2 regions of the Paenibacillus sp. Y568 genome follow, and region 1 is predicted to be linked to the other one. Evidence: predicted binding sites of a transcription regulator. Region 1 holds the regulator's gene; the other holds the start of a gene.

The links. Region 1 encodes NrdR, which represses ribonucleotide reductase genes. Its sites were predicted from a motif close to AACACNATATATNGTGTT; they were not measured.
Region 2: the regulator NrdR is predicted to act here: its motif matches at 1,995-2,012, upstream of AC1D7X_RS12610 (adenosylcobalamin-dependent ribonucleoside-diphosphate reductase).

Annotation. Positions count from the first base shown of each region.
Region 1 is NZ_JCAIUM010000007.1:72,517-76,904, reverse strand. It holds gene AC1D7X_RS11645 (VOC family protein) at 1-277, shown strand, start outside; gene AC1D7X_RS11640 (dihydrofolate reductase family protein) at 1,071-1,616, shown strand; partial or broken gene AC1D7X_RS11635 (hypothetical protein) at 1,661-1,878, shown strand; tRNA gene AC1D7X_RS11630 (tRNA-Ala) at 2,153-2,228, opposite strand; gene nrdR (transcriptional regulator NrdR) at 2,362-2,829, opposite strand; gene AC1D7X_RS11620 (alpha/beta-type small acid-soluble spore protein) at 2,965-3,183, shown strand; gene AC1D7X_RS11615 (lytic transglycosylase domain-containing protein) at 3,248-3,811, opposite strand; gene coaE (dephospho-CoA kinase) at 3,808-4,388, opposite strand, start outside.
Region 2 is NZ_JCAIUM010000007.1:260,015-264,402, reverse strand. It holds gene AC1D7X_RS12610 (adenosylcobalamin-dependent ribonucleoside-diphosphate reductase) at 1-1,934, opposite strand, end outside; gene AC1D7X_RS12605 (DEAD/DEAH box helicase) at 2,300-4,042, shown strand; gene AC1D7X_RS12600 (YqhG family protein) at 4,044-4,388, shown strand, end outside.

The sequences.
Region 1 (4,388 bases):
CAATACCTATGCTATGATGCTCGTGGAGCCATTTTTTCAATCGTTCACCAAGAAGGAACTTGTCGATGCAACAAAATACACAGAAATGCTCGTCGCCCTAGCGGTTGACAGCCGCGCACAGGTGGATGAAATCGTGAATAAGGCCTTTGCTGCCGGTGGAACTCCGTCGAATGACCCTCAGGATTTTGGTCATATGTACAGTTGGAGCTTCCAGGATATTAATGGTCACATATGGGAAGTCTTCCATATGGAAGATCCAGGAAACCATCAAGCGTAATTCATTTATTATTAAAATGTGCAAATCAAGGGGTGTCCCATAAGTCATATGCATGACTTATGGGACACCCCTTGATTTAAAATTTCTCACTGTTCACTGACTGAACCCGTGGTTCGCGCCTTAACTCTCCACGAGCGATCCGACTCGCTCTGGCTCGTGATCAATCCGGCTCCGATTAGAGCAGGATTACGAAATATGCTTAACGGAATCAATGGTTGCGAAACCATACGTTGAACCTGAATGAAGGCAATAAGCAAGCCGACTGCAACAAGGAAAAGCGTAATTGTTGGAACGAGAATATTCCGTAAGGTTCTGTCAATGAGAAGGTATAGACCATACAACTTAAACCCAAAGTCACGAGAACAGCTCCGGGAACATCCACAGGGATTCGCACCGGTTTGCTTTCCGGTAGGAGCTTTGATAACAAGATGATCACCGTCAACCCAATAGGGACATTAATGAAAAATACCCAACACCAGTTAAGCACCGAGGTTAACAAGCCTCCCAGAATGAGGCCCATCAGAAAACCAACCGCAGAAACCGCACCTAACAATTCCTTCCTAAATATGTACCTACCACCACATTGGGAGAACCCCAATGGAACGCGAGTTTCATAAAGAACAACATGATAGAAGAAGTGGCTAAGCTTAAGCAGGAAACAGATAACCAATATTTGATTTATGGCAGCGGTCACTAGACTCGCTCCTTGATGGAGCACAATAAATATTCCTTGACTGGAATATTCTCTTTAAAGTGTATTGTTATTATAAGTTAAAAAAAAGGAGTTTTGAAAATGAGAAAAGTAAAAGTATCGATGTATGTAACTTTGGATGGCATCATGGATAATCCGGCTTGGACAGCGCCTTATTTTAACGAAGAGGTGGGGAATTTTCAAACCGATTTGTTATTTTCTAGCGACACTTTATTGTTGGGACGAGTGACTTACGAAGGGATGGCAGCAGCTTGGCCAACGATGACGGATGATGTTGGTTTTGCAGACCGAATGAACGGTTATCCAAAGTATGTTGCAAGTACAACATTAGAAGAAGGTCCATGGAATGCAACGATGATCAAAGGTGATATTGTGGAAGAAGTAGCTAAGTTAAAGCAAATGCCCGGTCAGGATATCTTGATCTATGGCAGTGCTGATCTTATCCACACCTTAATGGAGCACGATCTCATCGATGAATATCATTTCATGATCCAACCAGTTGTACATGGGAGCGGAAAGCGTCTTTTCAAAGACGGGAGCTATACAAAAGCTTTAAAGCTTGTTGAAGTTAAAACAACATCTACAGGTGTATCCATCCTTTCCTACCAACCGGAGAAAAGTAACTAATCCATTGCTATAAGAGCGGATGATGAACCATAAATGCTAACGTCATGGGTGCCTTGGCTAAGCCTAACCGCAAGCAGATTGTTGAGCTTTTGCGAAAACGTCCACTCACCGTAGGTGGATTTACAGGCTACTGCCGAATCTTTTCCGGGAGTTGGACAATTGGCTGGAGAGCTACCGCTTCATCTGGGAGGAGCCGTTCGACCGTCTGGATGACTATTTTGCAAAAGCTCCAGCTCGCGTAGCTTTATATTTAACCGAATGAACTAATGCAGATCGTCAGCTCAATAAAACAGCGGCAGTCTAGGACTTTTTTTCTCAGTCCAAGGCTGCCGCTGTTTCTATTTTATGGGTCAGTCTATTACTTTATTTTCTTGTTACAGCAAGAGCAAAAACCCTCTCAAAAAAAATATGGGGGGCATACTGTCACATCTCATCTATTCTTTCAGGACCATCAATATTAGACTCTCCATATGTGTTGAATACGGAAACACAAATAACGAAATAAATGACATCTCTGCCGTTTGTGTTTAAGGTGTTGGTGGAGACTAGCGGGATCGAACCGCTGACCTCTTGCATGCCATGCAAGCGCTCTCCCAGCTGAGCTAAGCCCCCACGATATAACATTTACAATTTCCTATGGTAGTGTAACCAACCATACGTGGACTCCCAGCTGAGCTAAGGCCCCGTATGACTAACAACATTCACTAATTTATCAAATAATGAATGTCGTGTCAATGGTTATTTCCTATTCCCTAGATGTACTCTTGGAGAGGAGATTCTTCAATTCCTTCATAAACATATTAATGTCCTTGAACTGGCGATATACCGAAGCAAACCTTACGTACGCTACTTCGTCAACCCGATATAATTCTTCCATCACTATCTCACCAATCTGCTGACTGTCTACTTCTGTTATAGCCGTATCCCTTAGAGCTTTTTCAACCTCTGAGACGATCATATCGAATTGTTCCACAGACACAGGACGTTTCTCGCATGCTCTAATCAATCCACGCATGACCTTATCACGACTGAATTCTTCACGATTACCATTCTTCTTAATCACAATCAAAGGTGCTTCCTCTACCATTTCAAACGTTGTGAATCTCCGGCTACATTGTTCACATTCACGCCTGCGGCGTATCGATTTATTCTCATTAGCTGGGCGTGAATCCAGTACCTTAGTTCCCGCATAGCTACAATATGGGCATTTCATTATGTTAGCACTTCCCTTTTCACATGAGATTTCTTGAGTAAAATTATCTCCATAAAAATTTCCATATAAATTTAGTTATGAAGATTGCTATTATGACACATAATACTTTTACCAACAGACAGGAGGTGAACGACAATGGCAAACAACAACAGTTCAAATAACTTAGTTGTAACTAAAGCAACAGGTGCCCTAGAACAAATGAAATATGAAATCGCTCAGGAACTTGGAATCAGCATTCCTCAAGATGGATACCAAGGTAACATGACTTCTTACGAGAACGGTTCAATCGGGGGATATATCACTAAACGATTGGTTACTCTTGCAGAACAGCAATTAGCTGGTCAGTTCAGCTAAATTGATTGAATAATGGAGTGTTGGACCGGCGAGAGCTGGACCAGCACTCTTTTTATTCATGACCTTAGAATTCATCGTAAATATCTGTGTACTGATTGTAATAATACACAACGCGCTGAACATAATGTCTAGTTTCGCCGAAAGGAATACTTTTTACCGTGTCATATTGCCCGTCCCAGACCTCTTTGTCGATCCAACTCTTCACTTTGCCAGGTCCAGCATTATAAGCAGCTATCGCAGCGATGTTATTCCCATCGAACTGTTCTAATAACCAAGATACATACCACGTTCCAATACCAATATTCTCATTTGTCTCATGCTTGATATGATACATCGTCACTTCAGGTATTTTCGCCTTCTCCATTGCCCATTTAGCGGTATCCGGCATTAATTGCATAATCCCCAGCGCACCTTTTTTCGATTCCTTACCCGGCTTGAAATTAGTCTCTACTCGGATAATTGAGGCAATAAGAAAAGGATCGACATCGTATTCCTCTGCTTGTGATTGAATCTCTTCTTTGTAATGAATAGGATAAAACCATGACATCCAATTACTATTGAAAAATAACACCACTACGAATGTTAAAAACAGAAGTAAGAGCACTCTTTTCTTACGAAAAAATGTCATAACGACCTCAACTGCAGCCAATATTTATCCAACTGTTGTTCGGTTACAGCCAATGTCTGACTGTTATCAATAACTTGATCTGCTAAAGATCTCTTTACCTCGATATCCATCTGTGACTGAAGCCTCGCCTCTGCTTGTCCATTCGATAATAAATCTCTACTCATCAGACGTTCCTTCTGTATATGACGTGGTGCATAGACTACCCATACTTGTTCGAATATGGATTCAAGTCCTGACTCATACAATAGTGGAATATCTGCCACCACAAGACGTTCAGGATAAGTTGTCTCAAGCTCCAACATTTGTTTTCTAATCTCTTTGCGAATTTCTGGGTGACTGATACTATTTAAAGTTTCAAGGGCTTTTTTATCGCCAAAAACAATACTGCCAAGCTTCTTACGGTCTAACGTACCGTCCTCATGCAATATACCTTGTCCAAAAGACGTAGTAACGGCAGCAAGAACAGGGTTGCCTGGGAGCATAACATCCCGAGCAATAGCATCCGCATCAACAAGCAAAGCTCCCTTCTTGACTAGAAGGGAGGATACTGTACTCTTACCTGTTGCGATACCCCCGG
Region 2 (4,388 bases), 190 kb from region 1:
TTCTTACTCGTATTTAAGACTTGTTGATCGCGGCTACCATCACGGTAGATCGTCACGCCTTTACAACCAAGATCGAATGCCATCTCATACAACTCTGCTGTTTCTTCCACTGTAAAGTCCGAAGGACAGTTGGCTGTCTTTGAAATAGAACTATCTACCCAGCGTTGAATCGCTGCTTGTACACGAATGTGATCTTTTGCAGATAGATCCATTGCTGTTACATAATAATCTGGCAAGGCTTGACCAGGATGTGCTTCAAGCCATTCTTGCGCGATCGGCACGAATTGCTCATCGTAACCTAAGCGGCTCTGACGGAAATATTTGAAAGCAAAGTACGGTTCAATACCCGTTGATGTACCAACCATCGTTCCTGTACTGCCTGTAGGAGCTTGGGTAATCACGGTAACGTTACGCATTCCCTTGTTTTTAATAGCTTCCCCTACTTCTGGGAACTCCTCTGTCATATTACGCATAAATCCGCTCTGTAGGTATTTCTCCGCATCAAATGCTGGGAAAGAACCTTTCTCAGCCGCAATATCCGCTGACGCCAAATAAGCTTCACGAGCCATAAATCCATAGATTTTATCTAAGAAAACTAAAGATTCTGGACTACCATAACGTATGTTTAACTTAATCATTAACTCTGCAAGGCCCATCGTACCCAGACCTACACGTCGTTCATTCTTCTGGTTCTTCTCATTCTCATCAAAGTGATAAGGTGTTGTATTAATAACATTATCCAAGAAGCGTACTGAATAATGGGTCGTTGTTGCTAGGTCGTCCCAATTTACATCATGTTTCTCTTCATCGTAGAACTTGGATAAATTAATCGCAGATAAATTACATACTCCCCAAGCCGGTAGACCTTGCTCACCACAAGGGTTCGTACAAATAATCGGATTAAAGTACCAACTATTCGACATATCATTATAGTGTTCCATGAAGACAACACCAGGTTCGGCAGATTTCCATGCTGCTTCAATGATCGTATTCCATATTTCACGTGCTTTCACCGTACGATAAGGAATAACTTTACGACCTGCTATCTTCCATTTCTCTAGATCGCCATCCCATACTTCATTGTAGTCAGGCTCCGTAGTGTCTGGAAATACCAATTCCCAATCTAAATCTTCCTTAACGGCCTTCATGAATCCATTACTCACACACACAGAGAGATTCGCATTCGTCACCTGTCCCATGGTCTGTTTCACGGTAATGAAATCTAGAACGTCGGGGTGCCAATCATTAATCATCAACATCAGCGCGCCACGTCGGCTTCCGCCTTGTTCAATTAAGCCTGTTGTATAACTAAATAACCCTCCCCAAGATACTGCACCGCTTGAAGAACCATTCACACCTCTAACAATAGCTCTGTGCGGACGAAGAGAAGATAAATTAATCCCTACGCCACCACCACGCGCCATAATCTCCGTCATTTCAGATAGGGTCTTCATAATGCCACCACGACTATCTTGCGGAGAAGGTATCACATAACAGTTAAACAGTGTTAACTCTTCACTCGCACCCGCACCTGCAGCAATTCTTCCTCCCGGTACCAGCTTCCAATCATCCAATAGATAACGGAACTTGTCTTCCCATTCAGCTTGAAGTTCAGGTGTTGCCTCTGCTCTTGACATCGCCTGTGCTAAACGGTCCCACATCTCTTCAGGAGTCTTCTCAATATTTAATGTAAGTTTATCTATGTCTGACTCAACGAGCTCTCCGCTCCGTGTTTTTACGGTTGCAATTCTACCTTCACGTTTTACAATTTCCCCCACTTCTTTTGTAGGGAACTTTGGATCATCCTTCGTCAAGACAAGAACAACATCGCCTACCTTGGCGTTATTACTATCCGCATCTTTCCAAGCATATCTATCTAGAAATATTTTCTCACTTAAGCCCTCTAATCGACTTGTACGCTGTAAATCACTCAAAAAAAACACCCTCCTAATATATTGCTATAAAAACTTAATAAGGATAACCAAGACCGATATTCCTCAATATATTGTACTCATACCATTATACTACACTACATCTTGGTACTCTATCTTTCATTAGCGAAATTTAAGGCAAGAAAGCCCATCCATGTTAGACTATCTTCAGTTTTCTTCAATTTTCTCATTTTTTTACCCATAGATTAAGAAAAAACATTGAAAATTCACTCAAACTCATACAGCGCTAGGGATTCATGGCTACCATGAAGTTAAAATATGAACAACCTATGGATATCTATAGTTATGAACTTAACAACTTCCGTGCATACTACACTTTACAAGATTCTAATAAGGAGGGCTGAACCATGAATTCTCCATCCATTCAACATATGAAGACAGCATACGCTCTACCCATTCCACTAGAAATAGACAACAGCTGGCTTGAGAATCTGGAGAACCGTCTTGATAAAGGAGGGCCATGGGGCGATTGGCGATTGTTCCAGATGGCTATTCAGGGTGAAGAGTCTCGCTTGGTTACCAGCTTTGATGAATTACAATGTGTTAAATATCTGCAGGATCTAACGCCTCTTCCCCATCAAATTGATACGGCTCGTAGAGTGTTGTTTGAAATGTCCGGGAGAGCTATTTTGGCTGATGAAGTAGGTCTTGGGAAGACGATAGAAGCCGGACTTATTCTTAAAGAATATATCATTCGTGGACTTGTCTCTAAAGTACTCATTCTCGTACCTGCCTCTCTCGTGCTCCAGTGGGTTCGTGAGTTGAATAGTAAATTTGGTGTTCCTGCCATCGCACAGAAAAAGGCCTATTCCTGGGGTTCAGATATCGTTGTTGCGTCCATCGATACAGCGAAGAGAGATCCACATAAAGATATTTTGTTAGACCAAGAATACGACATGCTGATCATTGATGAAGCTCACAAACTCAAGAATAAGAAAACATCCAATTACCAGTTCATTCAAAAATTACGTAAGAAATACTGTCTTCTACTCACAGCAACACCTGTTCAGAATGATCTCGGGGAGTTGTTTAACCTGATTACACTTCTGAAACCGGGGCAACTAGGGAAACAAGGAGAGTTCTCATCGAACTTTGTTGTTGATAAGCGTATAGCTAAGAATGAAGGGCAATTAAAGGATGAACTTTCAAAGATCATGATTCGAAATCGCCGTGGAGAAGGACCTACTATTTTCACCAAGCGGACTGTTCGGAACGTTAATCTGCAACTATCCCCTGAAGAACAAGCACTATATGATGGGGTAACTTCATATGTCAAAGATCAGTATCAGGTTGCAGGAGGTAATCTAAGCAGTATGCTATCGCTAGTTACGCTTCAACGCGAAGTCTGTAGCAGTCGTGATGCTGTATTCGTTACATTGGTTAACTTGACCAAAAAAATGGCTGAGGATTCTCCTCAACGAGCTAAGATCTGGGATCTTGTCTATATGATCAAAGAAATTAAGGCCAACACCAAAGCGGAAAAAACGATAGAGCTCATTCGCGAAATGGACGAAAAAGTCATTGTATTTACGGAATACCGTGCCACACAAGAGTATTTATTACAGTATTTTCGTGCCAATGGGATTTCTTGTGTTCCTTATCGTGGGGGGATGAACCGTGGCAAAAAAGACTGGATGATGGATTTATTCCGCGGTCGTGTGCAAGTCATGATTGCGACGGAAGCCGGCGGCGAAGGTATTAATCTACAGTTCTGCCATAACATGATCAACTTCGACTTACCCTGGAACCCTATGCGTGTAGAGCAACGAATTGGGAGAATCCACCGATTGGGTCAACAGAATGATGTGAAGATATTCAATTTATCTACCACCGGTACGATTGAAGAACATATTCTAAATCTGCTACACGAAAAAATTAATATGTTCGAAATGGTCATTGGTGGATTAGATGTCATACTAGAACGTTTCGAAAAGAAAGAATCTCTAGAGAAGAGCTTATATAAGATCGTATTAGAGTCACAGTCGGATGAGGAAATCCGTCAAAAAGTGAATTCGTTAGGACAGTCATTAGATGAAGTAAAGAGACAAGTCGAAGATGAAGTCGAGGTCGTAAGAGAGGAAGAAGCCTGAAATGAGTATGTCCCCAGATCAAGTACAACAACATGTCATGACTTATTTAGAGGTAACCGACTGTCAAGTCATCGAGAAGTCTCCCTTCCATATCACGGCGAAGCTGTCCCCCCAAGCGGATAAGCAATTAACGAATCGCCCTTATTATTGGGGATTTGTCGAACGGACGGGAGTTGAACCTGAGACTCTGTCCTTCACCTTTGTATTTGATCCTGAACGTTACACAGTTCCAGATGTGCCGGTCAATCCAGCTCCCAATGGTGGACCGCAAGACAGCATCCTGTCTCGTTATTTCGGAGTAACGCCTACGGCACCCCGAATTGGTCCTGGACGAATCCAACGTGAA